4 regions of the Alteromonas sp. 14N.309.X.WAT.G.H12 genome follow, and region 1 is predicted to be linked to each of the others. Evidence: predicted binding sites of a transcription regulator. Region 1 holds the regulator's gene; each other region holds the start of a gene.
What was found. Region 1 encodes sigma-54, which starts transcription at its own class of promoters, with help from an activator protein. Its sites were predicted from a motif close to GTTGGCACGNNNNTNGNNT; they were not measured.
Positions count from the first base shown of each region.

Region 2: the regulator sigma-54 is predicted to act here: its motif matches at 1,722-1,740, upstream of V5298_RS10305 (BON domain-containing protein).
Region 3: the regulator sigma-54 is predicted to act here: its motif matches at 2,885-2,903, upstream of V5298_RS04930 (DUF4168 domain-containing protein).
Region 4: the regulator sigma-54 is predicted to act here: its motif matches at 1,637-1,655, upstream of dps (DNA starvation/stationary phase protection protein Dps).

Region 1 is NZ_JBAHZB010000010.1:51-4,885, reverse strand. It holds gene V5298_RS05560 (substrate-binding periplasmic protein) at 1-240, opposite strand, end outside; gene V5298_RS05555 (HPr family phosphocarrier protein) at 400-675, opposite strand; gene rapZ (RNase adapter RapZ) at 672-1,517, opposite strand; gene ptsN (PTS IIA-like nitrogen regulatory protein PtsN) at 1,564-2,007, opposite strand; gene hpf (ribosome hibernation promoting factor) at 2,016-2,303, opposite strand; gene V5298_RS05535 (RNA polymerase factor sigma-54) at 2,331-3,818, opposite strand; gene lptB (LPS export ABC transporter ATP-binding protein) at 3,888-4,613, opposite strand; partial or broken gene V5298_RS05525 (LptA/OstA family protein) at 4,613-4,835, opposite strand, start outside.
Region 2 is NZ_JBAHZB010000031.1:28,534-33,368, forward strand. It holds gene V5298_RS10295 (response regulator transcription factor) at 63-449, shown strand; gene V5298_RS10300 (endonuclease/exonuclease/phosphatase family protein) at 539-1,510, opposite strand; gene V5298_RS10305 (BON domain-containing protein) at 1,777-2,403, shown strand; gene V5298_RS10310 (VacJ family lipoprotein) at 3,027-3,929, shown strand; gene V5298_RS10315 (efflux RND transporter permease subunit) at 3,874-4,835, shown strand, end outside.
Region 3 is NZ_JBAHZB010000008.1:5,145-9,979, forward strand. It holds gene mrcB (penicillin-binding protein 1B) at 1-148, opposite strand, end outside; gene V5298_RS04920 (DUF6489 family protein) at 345-581, shown strand; gene V5298_RS04925 (class I poly(R)-hydroxyalkanoic acid synthase) at 597-2,372, shown strand; gene V5298_RS04930 (DUF4168 domain-containing protein) at 2,435-2,833, opposite strand; gene phaR (polyhydroxyalkanoate synthesis repressor PhaR) at 3,058-3,474, shown strand; gene V5298_RS04940 (phasin family protein) at 3,666-4,316, shown strand; gene V5298_RS04945 (phasin family protein) at 4,343-4,690, shown strand; gene V5298_RS04950 (polyhydroxyalkanoate depolymerase) at 4,793-4,835, shown strand, end outside.
Region 4 is NZ_JBAHZB010000136.1:1,370-6,204, forward strand. It holds gene bioA (adenosylmethionine--8-amino-7-oxononanoate transaminase) at 1-507, shown strand, start outside; gene V5298_RS18740 (DUF2937 family protein) at 519-1,052, shown strand; gene V5298_RS18745 (hypothetical protein) at 1,212-1,478, shown strand; gene dps (DNA starvation/stationary phase protection protein Dps) at 1,721-2,239, shown strand; gene V5298_RS18755 (calcium/sodium antiporter) at 2,407-3,378, shown strand; gene V5298_RS18760 (hypothetical protein) at 3,388-3,759, opposite strand; gene asnS (asparagine--tRNA ligase) at 4,031-4,835, shown strand, end outside.

The DNA of each region.
Region 1 (4,835 bases):
ATGAGCTAGGCGTTTTTCCGGTAAAACTTGGGGTATTAGGGCGTAGTTCATCTTCGAAAGAATGGATTTTAGCAACAAATAATCTTTACCCGCTGCCTGATTTTGATTTTGCAGAACAAAGTAGGGGGGCCATTCTGCACCGCCTAAATACAGGGAGTCCTGCCCATAAACCGATGACAGAGGAAGGAAAAAGAGTAACGGCACCACTAACACCATCGATAAACGATGAACAAAATACATGTTCAGATCCTTGAACTTACGCTGAGCAGTTTAGTGGTTCACTACTTAAGCAAAAGTGAGAGTAGGTTTATTTAGCAATAGAAGTGGCCGGGAAGCAATGGATCAGAGGTTTTCATGGGTTGTATGGGGAAGTATTACCGGTGAGTGACCATAATGCGGTTATTCATCTTCGTTGAATTTTTGGACAATCAAGCTTTCTACCGCATCAAGTGCCGCCTGTGCATCTGGGCCTTCTGATATAATGGTTACCTGCTCACCCTGATGACTTTCCATCATCATTAGCCCTAACACACTGTTTGCATTGGCCGTTTTATCCCCTTTTTGCAAGGTAACTTCGGCATCAAATTGATTCGCCAGTTGTACCAGTTGAGTGGCTGCCCGGGCATGTAAGCCCAGTTTGTTAACAATGGTGACAGATTTTTCTAGGCGCATCATTCTTTTTGCTCTCGATGACGTATTTGCACATCAGAATGGCTCTCCCGCAAGTTCTTAGCTAAGCATTCAGCAACGTAAACACTGCGGTGCTGGCCACCGGTGCAGCCTATGGCAACGGTCACATAGCTTCGATTGTTGCGTTCTAGATGGGGTAACCATGTGGTGATGAGGTTTTGAATTTGATAAATAAATTTGGTAACGATGGGCTGTGAACTTAAAAATACTTGCACAGGCGTGTCTAAGCCAGTGAGATGTTTTAAGTCGGGCTCCCAATGGGGATTAGGTAAGAAACGGGCATCAAACACGTAATCGGCGTCTTTAGGAATGCCATGTTTAAAGCCAAAGGATTCGATAACCAGTACTAAACGCGCGCTTTTTTTACCTAAAATGCGCTCGCGTATGAGTTCGGCAAGCTGGTGGATGCTTAAGGAATCGGTATCAATATTAAGATCTGCCCGTTCCGCAATGGGGGCAAGCAGTTCTTTTTCTGTGAGAATGGCATCGGATAAAGACTTGTTTAATTTGGCCAGTGGATGCAAACGCCGGGTTTCACTGAAGCGCTTCATCAGCATGTCTTCACTGGCATCGATATACACAATGGTAACCGTCCAAGATTCGGGCAAATAATCCAGTATTTCCACTAATTCAGCGGGATCTTTGGGCAGGTTACGAACATCGATGCTCACGGCCACTTGTTCGTATTCGTCGGCGACAGTATGGGTTAAAGCGGGAAGCAGGTTAACGGGGATATTATCAACGCAGTAATATCCCAAATCCTCTAAGGCCCGTAATGCTACAGATTTTCCCGAGCCTGAACGGCCACTTATGATGATCAGATTCACCGTGTCTCTCCTAAATCCGCAGGCAACAAATGTCCTTTTCTATAACTTACTGTAATGCGCGAATAATATCATCATTGGTTTGCGCTTTTCTGATGCTTTTTATGGTTTCTTTGTCGCTGAGTTTTCCCGCCACTGTGGCTAGGGTTTGCAAGTGACCTTCTGTTTGATCATGAGGCACTAACAGGGTGAAAAAAATATCCACAGGTTTATTGTCAATGGCATCAAAGTCTATCGCAGGTGTACTAGTGACAACAATAGCGATAACGTGATCCAACCCTTCTAGTCGACCATGGGGAAGTGCGATGCCGTTGCCAATGCCAGTACTGCCCATTCTTTCTCGGGAAAGCAGACTGCTCAGCACTGTGGCTTCGTCAATGTCAGGGTTATTTTGGGCAGCGATTCCGCTGATAATTTCCAAAATACGCTTTTTACTATTGCACTGGACCGCACATTTAGTGCGGTCCAGGCTTACGATGGCTTGAATATCCATAAGTGACGTTAATGCTTTTTAAGCTTCTCTTTGTGCTTTAATACCTGCCTATCCAGTTTATCAACCATATTGTCTATTGCGGCATACATATCCTGGTTTTCTGAAGAGGCAAACACTTCCGCGCCGCTAAGGTATACTGTAGCTTCTGCTTTTTGATTGAGTTTTTCAACATTTAATATGACGTGCACATTTGATATGTGATCAAAGTGGCGCTCTAATTTGCTGAATTTAGTATCGACATAATTACGCAAAGAGTCAGTGATCTCAACATGACGACCGGTAAGGTTGATTTGCATATTTCGTCTTCCTTATTTTAAGCAGCCCTAAATCAGGCTTTTGCGTTGGTTAGACGGTGGAATCGACAAAGATTCCCGGTATTTTGCTATTGTTCGCCGAGCTACCATAATACCTTGCTCGGCCAACAACGAAGCAATCTTACTATCGCTAAGCGGTTTACTGGGTTTTTCAGCCGCCACTAGCTTTTTAATTAATGCGCGTATTGCCGTTGATGAACATTCGCCACCTGATTCCGTTGCGACGTGGCTGGAGAAAAAGTATTTCAATTCGAAAATGCCCCGTGGGGTATGCATGTATTTTTGCGTGGTTACGCGGGAAATTGTTGATTCATGCATATCCACCATTTCTGCGACATCATTGAGCACCATTGGTTTCATCATTTCCGGTCCGTGCTCAAAAAATCCCATTTGTTGCTGTACGATACAGTTCGCCACCTTCAATAGGGTTTCGTTGCGACTTTCCAGACTCTTTATAAACCATTTCGCTTCTTGCATATGAGAGCGAATAAACTGAGAGTCGCTGCTGTTTTTCGCTTTACGGCTCATGGCCGCATACTGCTGATTAACACTTAATTTAGGTAGACTATCTGGATTAAGTTCCACCACCCATCGTCCGTTTTTCTTCGCCACAGACACATCAGGAATGACATATTCTGGTTCTTTGGTGATAAGGGCGCTACCGGGCCGTGGATTCAATGTTTGTAGTAAACGCATGGCTTCACGAAGTTGATCTTCTTTGAGCCGAGTTTTACGCATTAGTGTTCGATAATCTTTGCTACCGAGTAAATCACAATGGTTCTCCAGCAGCATTTTGGCTTCTTCCAGCCAAGGCGTCTCAGGGGCAAACTGTTTGAGTTGCACAAGCAGGCATTCCTGAGGTGAACGGGAGCCAGAGCCTATGGGATCAAACAATTGGATACGTTTTAGCACGCATTCCACTTCGTCTTCTTCCACCGGTTCTTCGGTTTCGTCACTATTAACGCTTTGCAGAATATCCTCAACGCTAACGGTGAGGTAACCACTTTCATCGATGGAGTCGATAATCGCCAAGGCGATGGCTCGGTCTATTTCTGAAAAGGGCGTCAAGCGCATTTGCCAAAGCAAATGATCCTGAATGTTCTCGGTGGTTTCTCCCTGAAAGATCTGTTCATCATCGCCACCAGAGGAGCCGGATATGCTGGTTGCCGGTGCGGAGGAAGCTGAGATATATTCATCCCAAGTACTGTCTAAGGGTAATTCTTCGGGAAGGTCGTTTTTTTCTAACGCTTCTCCAGTGTCCATACTTTCAGTGGCAGATGCCGATTCCTGAACCGTATCGTCGTTCTCTAAATTATTTTTTTCGCCAACATCGTTGTCGGTACTTTCATCCACTTCTAACAACGGGTTGGAATCCAAGGCTTCTTGAATTTCCTGTTGTAAATCAAGTGTCGACAACTGCAATAATTTGATCGCCTGCTGTAACTGCGGCGTCATTGTAAGTTGTTGGCTAAATTTTAACTGTAACGATGGTTTCATCTACGTCTTATATAACTCTATCAAGGGATACCCAGTATGGGTCACGATTAACCGAATCCGATATCCTAACTATAGCCTGAATTGCTCTCCCAGGTATACATCACGAACCTTTTGATTACTTAATACTTGTTCCGCGGTACCCTGCGCAATGAGCTCGCCATGACTGACGATATAGGCTTCTTCACAAACATCAAGGGTTTCTCGAACATTGTGATCCGTAATAAGGATTCCTATACCTCTGTCACGTAAATGCTGAATAATCTTCTTTATATCATTCACTGAAATTGGATCAACACCAGCGAAGGGCTCATCCAACAAAATAAATTGTGGGTTAGCAGCGAGTGCTCGTGCAATCTCCACCCGACGGCGCTCTCCGCCGGATAAACTCATACCCGTACTATTACGTATATGGTTGATATTAAATTCATCAAGTAGTGAATCCGCTTCGGCTTCACGTTGTTCTTTTTTCAAATCTTTGCGGGTTTGCAGAATCGCCATGATATTCTCATGAACGGTGAGTTTACGGAATATGGATGCTTCTTGTGGTAAGTATCCAATGCCTCTGCGTGCCCTTTCATGCATGGGTTGGTGCGTCAACTCCTGGTCATCGATTTTGATTTTTCCTTTGTCTAAAGGAACCAGCCCCACAATCATATAGAAGGTGGTGGTTTTCCCCGCGCCATTGGGCCCTAACAAGCCCACAATTTGGCCCGTTGATACTGACAAGCTGACATCCCGTACAACCTGGCGGGATTTGTACGATTTAGCTAAATGGGATGCAGACAACGTAGCCATTATTGATTATCTTCCTTGTTATCTTCGTCATTATCATCGTGCTGTCTTTTGCTCTCAATGGTATCGGGTCTAAACACGGTAGTCACGCGTCCTGAAGCGCTTTCGGCCCCCCCGGTGGCAAGTAATTGTTCTTTGCCCATATCATAAGTGATGCTGTCTCCTTGCACCACGCTAGTGTCTTGCTGAATTTGGGCATTGCCGTTCAATGAAATCATTTGTTTT
Region 2 (4,835 bases), on a different contig from region 1:
TTGGCAAGGGGGTTACCCCGTTGGGAAAAACGAGTAAAAGAGTAAAGAAAAACAAGGAGGCAATGATGACCCCACGTATGATATTGCGAATTCTTGTGGTGGAAGATGATCCTGTACTAGCAAGCCCGCTTACCAGCTACATAGCGGGATTAGGCTGGGAAGTGGATTTTGCCGCTAGCGGCAAAATGGCACTGCGTTTTTGCGCCAGGACAGATTATGATGCGATAGTGGTTGATGAAGCTATGCCAGATTTATCGGGTATAGAAATCTGTAACAAAATTAAAGCACAATCAGATACACCGGTTTTACTCATGGCCTCTAAGGGCCAGAATAGCCAAGTAATGCGGTGTAACGCCGATGATTGTGTTGTTGATCCCAGTGATTATCGAGAAATTGCTCACCGATGTCAGCATCTTAATGTACGGGAAAAGCTGTCCATTTCTGCCTAACAGTGCGTGGGACATTATCTTCTTTTCGGTTTAAAGGTGCTTGCGCACTTTTAAACATATCCTTTCGTGTGTTTATCGCTCTCCAGCGTCTATTTTTTTCTTAGTAATTGTAATTGGGTAAATAGTGGAAAGTGGTCAGAGCCATAGCCTGCTAGCCGTTCAATTTTTACCAACTGGAAGTCATTGCTGTGAAATACGTGATCCAACGGCCAGCGAATGATGGGGTATTTAGCATGGAAGGTATTGAAAAAGCCTCTGCCGATCCGGGGATCTTGTGCGCCACTGATTTTACGAAAAAGCCGGGTTGTGGGGGACCAGGCAACATCGTTGAGATCACCGGTAACAATCACCGGCCCCCCTTGCTTGGCAAATTCCTGTCCAATGATTTTGAGTTCTTTATCCCGAGGTGCAGCAGTTTCATTTTCTGTTGGGCTAGGGGGCTTGGGATGGACAAAATAGAGTTTTACCCTTTCACCGGCAATCTCAAGGCTGACTTCCATGGACGGCACATCCGATTCCACAATAAACCTTAACTTTTCTTCGGCAAAAGGCTTTCTACTAAACACATGCATACCGTATAGATTTTCCAGGGGGCAGGCCATTCTGTGTGGATATTGCGCTTCTAAGGGACTAAGACCTTGCTCCCACTTTTTATTGGTTTCCAGCGTTACCAGGATGTCGGGCTGGTACTGATTGACGAGGTTAATTAACCCCTGGAAATTATCGTTGGGCATATATACGTTGCTGGTAAGAATACTGATTGTGTCATCCTTGTTTGTGTCGTGAGTTTGTTTTACCTGCTTGGGCCATAAGAGGGTATAGGGTAAAACCCACGCCAGTTGATAGCCTAATGCCACTAGTAAAACGAGCTGCATTGACATGGAAAGCATAGGGTAGGTGTGGTAATAAATGCACCAGGTAAGGGTAACAGCGGTGTAAATGAATGCCAGTTGAACCCGGGGAAATTCCCATACACGAATAAGCCAATGCTTGCCCGGTAGATGGGGAGCAACAGTGGTGAATAAGCAAAACACAGTGACCACACACAGGAATATCATCATTACTTCAATCTCGATTAGTCGTTAGGCAGGTTTTAACGCAGACCTTCTTCTATAGCCTATAAGCCTTAGTTACGATCACTTTTTTCATGCACGGTGCCCTTTGCAACCAGACCGGGTAAATACTACCTGGGCTTACGAAATCTTTGCACGGTAACCACCAACATATAAATAAGAAAATGGTAAATTTGCTTTAATATCAGCTGCTTATGTGGTTGGCATGTTAATGGCTTTAATCGGTATGCATTGTTAACGAAGGAGAACGAAACATGAAACGTTCAATTTTATCTTTATTAGTAGCAGGTACACTGGCAACAACGGTCCATGCAGGCTCGATGAATGATGATAACGCATGGGAAGAAGGTGCGAAAGATGCGTGGATAGACGGTAAAGCAGAGGCCACATTGTTGTTTAATGGCAATCTTAATTCCTTTGAAATTAATACCGATGTTCAAAACGGCAAGGTTATTTTAACCGGCAAAGTGGAAAACTCTGTAGACAAAAAGCTGGCAGAGGAACTGGTAGCGAATATCGATGGCGTAGCGGATGTTGATAATCAATTAACGGTTATGGAAGACAGGTCATCCATGGTGGATGATGACGCCAACGACATGGATCATCCTAACGTGGTAGCCGATAGTGAGGATGAAACCAGTACTTTAACGGATGCAAAAATTGCCACCGTGATAAAAACCCGGTTACTTATGGATACGGATATTTCAGGGTTCGATATTGATGTTGATGTGGAAGACGGGAACGTCACCCTTTCAGGCACGGTGGACTCCGATGCTCAACGAGATTTAGCACTCGAAATTGCTAAAAACGCGTCAGATGTTAAAGATGTCATTAATAGTCTGACGGTGGCTGAGCAACAAACGGCAATGGAAAGCGAATAGATGTCCATTTCATTGTTGATAAAATTAGCGCCCGTGGGCGCTTTTTTTGTGTATTAACGAGAGAATGTAACAGGATATGTCACTTATAGAAGGTGAAGAGCTAACCTGTTCTTGTGATTTATAGGAAAGAAAAATAATATGAAGCTATTCAAAACTAAACCTAGACCAGAACCTTCAACCCATTTTGAATATCGACTTCGAGCCCAACCTGTTTATAACTGGTTTGATCGGTACAAGAAAACAAAGTCACCCCAGACTACCACGCCCTCACCGCGCTTTTCAGACGCTGGCAGTCAGTAGTCGCCTCCGGCAATACCTTCTTTTTGGGCGCGTGGTTATGCGCATTCTATCTCATCATTGATTAAACGCCGTAACCGGTGTGTTTTATTTTCAAAACATCCATGGTTACGGCGGGTTCTCTTGTTTTATTGGCAATGGTTTTTACTCGGTGCAATAAGCCGCCGAAACGTCTCTTAGGTGGTGGATTTTTAAAATTCATTAACAATCTATTGAGCATAATTGTCAGTTAGTACGTAAGCATCCCAAGAGCAATCGGCTCGATAAATTAGGATGATGCATTTGTCCATGCGAAAACATTCCAAAGCATTATGAAAGGATGACTAATGGCAGTTATGCAAGTTTATAAACAGATCTTGATTGGCGGTTTGGTTTTGATGTTGGTGGCATGTGCGAGTAAGCCGGAACAAGGTCAAACCGCCCAAAGTATAGAACTGTCAGCCAAGGAGCCGGCTTCTGAGTCTCCCGCAAATACACTGTCAAAAGGTAAGGCTGTTACCATTGAAACAAGTCAAGGCAGCTTGGACGTATCGCCTACGGTGGTCAGTGTGGCCGATGAACAACAGGATGATCCAACCGGTGAGGTGGTATACAACGATCCCTTAGAAGGCGTAAATCGCGCGATTTTCTCGTTTAATGATTTTTCCTATCGGTATGCCCTTTTACCGATTAGCGATGGTTATCGGTATGTGGTGCCAAGCAGTGTCAGAGACAAAATTGGTAACGCCTTTGATAACCTTCGGGAACCGTTAAATTTGCTGAACAATACCTTTGCCGGTGAATTTAGTGAGGCAGGAAGTAATCTTGGACGCTTTCTCATTAACTCCACCGTGGGGTTGTTGGGGCTGTTTGATCCCGCCACAGACTGGTTTCATATTGCGCCTGAGAAGCAAACCATCGCTAACACGTTACAGCACTACGACATTAGCGCCGGTCCGTATCTGGTTTTGCCAATATTGGGGCCTAGTGATTCCCGAGGGGCTTTTTCCACCATAACCGAAGGCGTGATCCATCCGGTAAACTACGTTGCCGATCCTCCTGAAACTTACCAAATACGCATTGTCGACGGCATCGATGATTTTTCCAGCCAGTCAGATATCTATCGGTCGCTCTATGAACAGGCCGACGATCCATACCTTTATTTTAGAAATCAGTACATTCAGGGGCAACGCCGTGACGAACTTTTCGAACTTAGCGAACAACAACAAGATAACCGCGATAATCAGTAAGGGGATCGTTAAGTACCGTTGGTTAATCATCCTTGCTTTTGTTTTGCTCGGTGGTGGGCTTGCCCCTTTTATTGGGCAATTTAAAATTGATGCCTCCGCCGACACCTTGCTGGTGAAAGATAACAAACTGTATATTCAAAGCCAGGTGGCCAATGAAACTTTCTCGCCGGAAGAATTTATACTTGTGGCTTACGTACCCAAAAACCATGGGTTGTTTAGTCGACAAACCTTCGACGATATTGAATTATTATCACAAAAGTTAGGTGGCATTGAGCGTGTTGAGTCGGTGACTTCTATCCTGAATGTACCTTTGATAGACAGTGCCGATGCCTTATCCGGCTCCGATGATGTCACTGAGTTGACTTGGGAGAACCAGCGATACAGCCCGAAGAAAATGCAGTCTTTGATTAGTGGTCATCCCATTTTTACCGACTTATTGATTAACCGACAAAATACGGCCACGGCGATCCAGGTGGTGTTTAAGTCGGATCCTGAGCTAGTGCGCATAGACAGCCGCATTACTGCCATTCAGAAAAAGATCCTTGATGGTGGGGCCTTGTCCCAGGCCGATAAAGATGAAATTGCCGGGTTGAAACAAAAGGCGGATCCTATTTCCCAAGCATTAACCAAGCAAAGGCAACGGGAAATTGCGCAAATTGAAGCCATCACTGCCAGCGTGAATGATCGCGCCGACACCTATATGGGCGGGGCCTACGTGGTAGGTCAGCACCTTATTGATATTATCAAATCCGATTTGGTGACCTTTGGTTCGGCGATTGTATTGGTGATTATTTTGTTGCTAGCGCTGCTATATCGATCTGTAAAATGGGTGTTTTTTCCGGTGCTTTCCTGCGCGTTAAGCGTATTGCTGACCATGAGTTTGTTTGGCCTGTTGGATCTGCGCAC
Region 3 (4,835 bases), on a different contig from region 1:
TTTGTGCCGGCACTTCCCACTTATTGCCAGTAAACGTATGTTTTATCTGCGCATCGAGATAAATCATATAGCCCACTAAGGCCACCAGCCCCACCACCAATAATTTGATTAACAAGCCACGGAAGCGACGTTTAGGTTTAGCGCCGATTTTTTTAGTTTTCTTTGGTTTTGTCTGTTTTTTAGCCACTTATCATGCCAGTATAAGTAAAGTCAGAGACGATTTTGCGGTTTTCTTTGCGCAATTTCCAGCAAGGTTTACACTCAAAATGTGAATAACCGCATCGCCTGATGAAGTATGGTTATATATCAATCCAGATGGTCATACTGACCGACTAGGAGGTTACATGAAAATATCTATCGATATTGATCTCACACCTCAGGAAGCCCGTGATTTTATGGGCTGGCCGGATATGAGTAAAATTCATGATGCAACATTCTCACAACTCAAAGAACAAATCAAAAGTGGTGACAAAGAAGCCGTGATGTCACTGTTAAAACCCTACCTTGATGGAAGTCAGCAAGCCTTTTCTTTTTATCAGACTGTACTTGAATCAATGGCGGCCTCAGCAACAAAAAAATAATGATGGAGGTGTCTTGTGCACGAACAGGACAAAGAAGATATTCTGGACACGCTGAACCAATATGCACAACAATTTAATACCATGGTTCATGATATTTTAACCAAAAAACACAGCAGCGAGGAGACCGCCGCCATGTTTGACCCAGAAAAACTGGGCGCCCTGCTTTCCGGTGATGCCGTGGAAGTAGACTCAGCCAAACTGATTCAAACGCAAATGGATTTTATGCGTCAGCAAAACCAACTCTGGCAACAAGCCACAAAAGCCATGTTAGGCGAGCAATCGCATCCAGTGGTGGAAGAAGAAAAAGGCGATCGCCGTTTTGCCCATTCTGACTGGCAAGACAACCCCGTATTCAGTTACATGAAGCAAGCCTACCTGATTAACTCTAAAATGCTACAAAGCATGATTTCTTCCATGCATTTTAAAGATCCCAAATCAGAAGAGCAGGTAAAATTTTACACACGGCAATACATCAATTCTGTCTCCCCCACTAACTACCTGTTATCGAACCCTGAAGTCTGTGAAGAAATCCTCAAGACCAAAGGGCAAAATATGGTCAAGGGCATTGAAAACTTCATGCGGGACTTGGAAAAGAGTCCTTTAGAAGCCTTTAAGATCACCCAAACCGATATGGATGCCTTTACCTTGGGCGAAAACCTGGCCACCACCGAAGGTCAGATAGTCTATCAAAATGAACTGATGCAACTGATTCACTATACGCCGAAGAATGGGAAGACCTATGCAACCCCATTGCTCTGCGTTCCTCCATTTATTAACAAATATTACATTCTTGATTTAGAAGAGAAAAAATCTGTCGTCAAAGGGTTAGTGGATGCCGGTTTTTCCGTTTTTATGATTTCATGGGTGAATCCTGATGCCTCATTGGCCGATGAAGATTTTGTCGATTACATGAAAAAAGGCCCTGTTGAAGCCTTAGATGTGGTGTGTGACATCACGGGAAGAAAAAAGGTACATCTGGCCGGTTTCTGTGTTGGCGGCACATTATTGAGCATGGCGAGTGCGTATTTACGTGCGAAAAAAGATGAACGTATCGAATCCTTAACCCTGCTAACCACGCTGCTAGATTTTAGTGAACCGGGAGAAATCGGCAATTACTTAACCGAAGACGCGTTACCCATTATGGAACAAAACGCCGATATGAAAGGGGTTTATGATGGACGGATCTTAGGGTTAAGTTTCAGTTTACTCAGAGAAAACAACCTGTTCTGGTCATATTTCATAAACAACTATTTAAAAGGGAAAGATCCTGCGGCCTTCGATATCCTCTACTGGAACAGCGACGCCACTAACATCACTGCCTCCTGCTTTAAGCAGTACGTACGCACCATGTATTGGGAAAACAAGCTAAAAGATCCTGGTGGTATTGTCATCGACGACATTCCCATTAATCTGGCCGACATTGATGTGCCCGTTTTCTTCCTTTCAACGCTGGCTGATCATATTGTGTTGTGGCAAGGGGCATACAAAGGGACCAAACTGGTGAGCGGTGATGTAGAGTTTGTACTTGCAGGTTCTGGTCATTTAGCCGGTGTCATTAACCCACCAGAAACGGGGAAATACCCTCACTGGACCAACGCCTCGTTGCCAGACACGCCCAGTGAATGGTTTGATGGCGCAACAAAGCATGAGGGTTCTTGGTGGCCATATTGGCATAAGTGGCTACAAAATCACCGGAAAACCAAGGTAAATGCCCCTCAACCCGGCAGTCACGAAGGTTATCCGGCCATTGAAGTGGCGCCGGGCAGTTATGTGAAAAAACAACTAGGTTAAGGGTTAAGACCGGGCGTAAATCAACTTTTTACGCCCATTTTGATGGAAAATCCGGCTAACAATTACGATTCTTCATTGCTTGCTTTAGCAATAGACAGCACCCGTTGACGCAGTTTTTCATCGGTTTGCACTTGCTGTGCGATGGTGGTGTAAGTTTCTACTTCCAGGCCAGTTTTTTCAATTTCTGCAACCATTTCATCTTGGGCGGCCTGCTGAATTTTCTGTATTTTCTCCGCGCTGATATCACCGCTAAGTTCAGACTGATATTTATCTGCGACATCACTGACTGCGCTCATGGCCATGGTGAATTTTTCTAACGTTGCATCATCATAGCTTTGTGCCTGTATCATAGGTTCATCTGCTTCTGCCATGGTGTCAGTATCCTGAGCAGCCTGTGCACCAAAGCTGATTGAGGAAGCCACAGCAAAACTCAGTACTAACGATTTAAGAAATGTAGACATAATATTCTCCAGTTAATTCGGAAAAGCCCTTCTGGGCGCTCCCAGCCTATACAGCGATTACCATGCCAATGATGTTAAATCGTTTTAATACAGTGCATTAGCTCCTCACACTAGGATCCGCGTCCTGTTTTCCCCTTTAGAGTGTCGCTAATTTTCACACCCGCAAGTTGCCACACAAGGTGATAGTGCGCTACTCTCAATGGCCAAACCAAGGAGGTAACATTATGATCACCATAAAAAAATATCCGAATCGCCGACTGTACGATACCTCCCGTAGCCAATACGTGAATATCGATTACATTAAGACCCTGATCAATGAACGTGAAGATTTTCAGGTAATTGATTCAAAAACAGAAAATGACATAACCAAATCCTTATTGCTGCAAATCATCAGTGAGTCGGAAGCCAACGAAAATCAGTCGTTGCTCACCAATACCCTGCTTAAACAACTGATTCGATACTACGACACCGACATGCAATCTTATCTGCGCCAATATCTTGAACAATCCTTAGTCACCTTTATTGATCAGCAAGATCAGGTACAAGGTATGATGAAAAACATGATTGAAAACACGCCCTTCGGTTTGTTTAACAAGATCGTAGAGCAAAATATGGAAGCCTGGAAAAAGTCCCAGAAGTAGCCTCCACGCCTCCTACACCGCGATATACTGCACTGCAGCATAAAAACCACTATGCTTATTATTTTAAAGTCTAAGCTTTTTTGCTGCAGCGCAACAATTCTAGTTGACCTTCGTCCCCACATTGACTAATATCTAACCAATCCTGCTGCGGTGCAGCAAAATCTTTAAGCGTAAATGGTCGGGAGAAAGGCATGTTTGGCAAGTTTTCAGAGCAGCTAAAAAGTACCAGTAAACCGGTACACACTATGTTTGCCGTAAATACGAAAACACTGGAAAGTTTATCTCAGCATCAAACAACACTATTTACGGGGCTGCTAAGTGACGGGGTGCGTTATATGAACGCCGTTGCCAAGCAATCGGAATTAAAAGGCGTACTCAGTGCCAATACCGAACTTGCTGAATCAGTAAGAGAGCGTATGGCCAGTGCATCGAAAGAGACATACTCAACACTCAATGCCATGAGAGAAGAGATGGCCGAGGCAATGAAAGCCTCCTTGTCGATGCCACAAGAGGCCATCACCCCGGTTGCCGAAAAAGCCGCCACCCCCAAAAAAGCACCCGTAGCCAAAGCGACACCGGCAAAAAAAGCCACCAAGGCCGCCCCCGCAGCGCCTAAAAAAGCAGCGCCAGCGGCTGAGAAACAAACCGCGAGTGCCGCAGCCGAACCGGAAAAAGCAGTAGCCGAGACCAAAAAAGCGGCCCCAGCGGCTAAAGAAAAAGCCCCTGTGGCAAGTGCCGAAACGAAAGCAAAAACTACGACGACTGCCGCTAAGAAACCAACAACACGGACTCGCCGCACGACGGCGAAAAAGCCGGCGACGACAACAAAATCAACTGATTAACTTTACTACGAAACTGGAGACAGACAATGTTTGAACAAATGAACGAACAAATGAAAACTGCAATGAAGCCTGTAACTGACCTTGCGACGCTAAATATGAGCACTATGCAAGATCTGGCCGAAAAGCAAAACGCGCTGTATAAATCACTGTTGTCTGAAGGCATGTCTTATTTTGAAAAAGCCTCTCAGCAAAAAGATTTAATGAGTTTGGCAGAAACCAACAAAGCCTATGTTGAATCAATGCAGGAAACGATGGCTGACGTGGCGAAGAGCTCTTATGCTGTGATCACTGAAGCGCAGCAAAAAGCCGGCGAAATGCTCAAAGGATTAAGCGACGAAATGACCGCTAAATTCCAAGAAGCAGCAAAGGCTTAATGGCTTTACAAGGCGACCCCGGTCGCCTTGATTCCTCTCTTGTTATGAACCTTTTATTCCCCATTAGGCCCTAGCCCCAGTCAGTTTTTGAGGATTAACGTAATGAATTATCAAGCATACGATTATTTTACCCGCGGCACGTATA
Region 4 (4,835 bases), on a different contig from region 1:
TTATTTGGTTGTGATCATGCCCAAATCAGCCCTGATATCATGTGTTTAGGAAAAGCATTAACGGGCGGCTACATGACATTAGCGGCCACCTTGTGTACCGAAGATGTAGCCCAAGGAGTCTGTCAGGGGGAACCGGGCGTATTCATGCATGGTCCCACCTTTATGGGTAACCCGTTAGCGTGTGCAGTAGCCAATGCCAGTTTGAGCATTATTCGTGAGGATTCTTGGCGTGAACAGGTAGCGGCCATCGAAACCCAACTTAATGCCGAGCTGGCGGTGTGCCGCCAATTGTCCGTTGTACAAGATGTTCGCATACTTGGCGCTATCGGCGTGGTGGAAACCCGATCGCCTGTGGATGTGGGCCGTATACAAAAGCAATGTGTGGAAAAAGGGATATGGATCCGCCCCTTTGGTAAACTGATTTACATCATGCCACCGTATATTATTTCACAACACCAACTGAGCAGGCTAACGAGCGGGATCTACGAGATTCTGGCAAGCCTGTAACCCGAGGGTTAATGATGCAATTACTTGCACGCTTTGTGGATAAGATCCTGTTTGCCACCTTGTTCATTGCATCATTGCAAATACCTGTCCTGTTCGATCATTACCGCCAATACCTAGCCGGTTTTTATGAGGCCACCCGCCAGCAAGTCGCCCAGTTAGACGCGCTGGCAGCCCAGTACGGCTTTGCCTCAACCGATTCGCTGATCACCCACCTAAGTGAAAATAGCGATCCTATCGTTAGGCAAGATGCCCAAGCAAAAGCCCAGTTATTACGCACGTTAACTGACACCGAAAAAGGGCTGGCTATTTTGCAACACGGGAATTATTTTCAGCGCGTAGGTTATATTTTCTCACCTCGCAGATCTGCCACCTTGTCACAGGTACTAGAAAACTTTACCCCGGCGCTGCCATTAACTATCAACTCAGTGATATACAGTTTGCTGTTGGCGCTACTACTAAACAGTCTCTTACTGGCTCCTTTTTGGGGCTGCAAAACCGCATACGCCTGGCACAAGCAGCGTAAACAACGGCTACGAATTAGTTAGGCCCGTTGTTACTAGCACGGTGAACATTTTGTTGGCACTCATGTTGCAATAATTCCCATTATGATACCCATCCAATATCTTGCGCGTGGCTCACTTCAATTTATTTGCGCTTGATATAAAAGGATTTTTCCAATCAACAACCGAAAAAAGGTGATTGTTATGTTGAATGAAAATACGTTACTCATTGGGCAACTGTTGCAAATAAGAGACAATATTATCGCCAAACGGCATGCAATCCCCCTTTCACTGCAAGATGAATGGCATCGACTGGTAGAACGTACCGCCGCCTTTGATATTCGCGAAGCCTTTACCATGGCCCGAAAAGGCGCATCTTTTTCTAAGCCCTCTTTGTTTGAAGGCAGCGCAAAAGAATTATCAAACCTCGTTCATACCCTGCGTGATTTTAATCAAAAAATCGGCCGATAAGTGTAAACCGGCAGTATATGATTATGCTGCCGGTTAAAAGTATATTTCTTACAGGGTTTTGCAATTTTTACCTAAACCCGCCATCCTCACCTTGGCAAAAAACCTCGCCGTTAAAAACTCAAGCTATTGAATATAAACAGTTTTTAATAATTTATTTCAATGGCACAGCCATTGCTCCTCTTTACTTACTGTCTTTGTGGTTGAATCAACGACTGCAGATATTCACAATCTTAGGAGAAATTATGAGCAATCATACTATGGCTGAATTCACCGCACCGGGTCTCACCAACGATGAGGCAAAAAGCACTGTACAAACGTTACAACAACGTCTTGTTGCCCTACTTGACCTGCAACTTACGCTAAAACATATTCATTGGAATGTGGTGGGTGCCAATTTTATTGGTGTGCACGAAATGCTGGATCCCCAGGTGGAGACGGTACGGGAAATGACCGATACCCTTGCTGAACGTATTGCCACCCTCGGTGGCGTGCCAAAAGGCACACCCAAAGCCATTGTTGATGGACGAAGCTGGGACGATTACGCCATTGGCAAGGGCATGGTCAGCGACCATCTTGTTTCCTTAGATGCGGTATACAACGGTATCAATGGCGATCACAGAAAAGCCATCGAAACACTGTCAGAAATCGACCCGGTATCGGAAGATATCATCACCGGCCAACTTGCCCAACTGGAGCAATTCCAGTGGTTTGTTCGCGCGCACATCGAATCTGCAACCGGTTCATTGAACACCGATAAGTAAACAACCCCTTAGCATCCATCGCTAACAACAAACTAACCTTCCCTTAAAGCGCCAAAAAGGCTTAAACGCCTTTTGGGCGCGCAACTCAGACGTAATTTTCTGTAAAACCTGCTGGATTTTGTGGTAGTTTAGCCACGAGAAATTACTGCTTTGTCTGAGGAATACCTATGCTCCTAGCTTCTATTGCCATCGTCGCGGGATTAGCCGTTTTATTATGGAGTGCGGGGAAATTCGTTGATGGCTCGGCGGGGTTAGCAAAACACTTCGGCTTATCGCCTCTGCTTATCGGCATGCTGATCATTGGATTTGGCACCTCTGCCCCAGAAATCATCGTTTCAATCTTTGCCGCGCTTCAGGACAATTCTGGCATTGCGCTGGGGAACGCATACGGCTCTAACATTGCTAACATTGCTTTGGTTTTAGGTCTCACTGCGGTTTTTAGTCCCATCGCAGTCCGTTCCGATATCATCCGGCGGGAACTGCCCATTCTCCTTGGTCTGACCTTTTTCGCCAGCTGGCAATTGCTTGATCTTAACGTTTCGAAAGACGATGCCTTTTCACTGCTAGGCTTATTTATCCTGCTGATGGGATGGAGCATATGGACGGGTTTAAAAGGTGGCAGCGATAATCTGGCCGCTGAATACAGCGAACAAATTAACAGTGAAGAATCCTCGGTTAAAACTAACCTTATCTGGCTCTTGGCCGGTCTGGCTTTATTAGTTGCCAGTTCACGGATTTTAGTCTGGGGCGCAGTGGAAATTGCCACGCAATTTGGTGTCAGCGACACCATTATCGGGTTAACCATTATTGCCCTTGGCACGTCACTGCCTGAATTGGCCTCATCCCTGATGGCGGTTAAAAAAGGCGAACACGAAATGGCCTTAGGCAACGTGATTGGCTCCAATATGTTCAACACCCTCGCGGTGGTGGGAATTGCCGGCACCATTCAACCCATGGTAGTAGAGTCGAGCTTTTTCTATCGTGATGTTCTAATTATGGTAGGCACTTCAATTGCCCTGTTTGTGTTTTGTATTGGTATAAAGGGTCCAGGAAGGTTAAACCGACTGGAAGGCGGGATTTTGGTGTTGGGCTATCTCCTTTACACCTGGTATCTTATCCAATCGTCATTTATTAGTTAGCTTGCCCTGTTACAAAACGTTTAAATTGAGGGTCAGTAAGCTAACCAGTGAAATGCCCGCCAGAATAAATAAATTAACACCGAAATGGTCTTCTTGGCGGCGGGTGCGCCGGGCACGAATAAACATAGTAAATAAGGTTAACCCCAAACTGATTTGCAGTAGCATCACCAATGCTTCTACGTGTTGTGCTGACCAGGTGGTTCGGCCTTGTACGCCCCAATAGGTTTGCACACCCGAGATGAAATCCGGGCGAGCAAAATGAAACACCACCAGCGCACACACAAGTAACAGCCAGCAAGTTAGGTTAATTGCGACAATAAAACGATACAGCCCATCTTTTCCCCGTGGCTTTTGGCGTCTATCCTGATTTACCGAATTCATGATAAATATGCTCATCGTTAAAGAAAGTTCGCTGGTATCCCGTTTCTGAATCAGTATACTAGCCCTTCGTTTTATACGTATGACTAGACACTTTGGATACCTACTGCACCACTGCAAGAGGAATTTCACTGATTTTCCCTTGTATTGACAGGGGCAGTTGCGTAAACCTATTAACGGCAATCTTAACGTGTCTTTTAGCAATTTTGAGTTATTTTTTTCACAATTCTCAAATAAAACAAATTATTTCAATAGGTAAGATGGAGACATTCAAATGACGCATGCGCCCGTTGTCGACGTGCTTGAAGGTAAGTACGCAGTTGGCGAAACGGTGACAGTCAAAGGTTGGGTGCGTACTCGCCGCGACTCAAAAGCCGGACTTTCTTTTATTGCTCTACATGATGGTAGTTGCTTTAATCCCGTTCAAGTAATCGCGTTAAATTCTCTGTCAAATTACGCAGATATCCAACGCCTGACTGCTGGCTGTTCCCTTGCCGTGGAAGGCAAAGTCAAACCCTCCCAAGGTCAAGGTCAAGATGTTGAATTAGAAGCCTTGTCCGTTGACATTTTAGGCTGGGTTGAAAACCCGGATACTTATCCGATGGCCGCCAAACGCCATTCCATTGAATACTTGCGTGAGTATGCCCATTTGCGCCCTCGCACCAACGTTATCGGTGCGGTAACCCGGGTACGCAACTGTTTATCCCAGGCTATTCATCGCTTTTTCCACGAACACGGTTATTTTTGGATAAGCACGCCTATCCTTACTGCCAGTGATACGGAAGGTGCCGGCGAAATGTTCCGCGTATCAACGCTGGATATGATGAACCTGCCACGCACAGACAAAGGCGACGTGGATTACAAAGAAGATTTCTTTGGTAAAGAAACCTACTTAACGGTATCTGGCCAGTTAAACGTTGAGACCTACTGTGCCGCCATGTCAAAGGTGTATACCTTTGGCCCCACATTCCGTGCCGAAAACAGTAATACCTCTCGGCATCTGGCAGAATTCTGGATGATTGAACCGGAAGTGGCATTTGCAGATTTAAGTGATGTGGCTCAGTTGGCCGAAGACATGC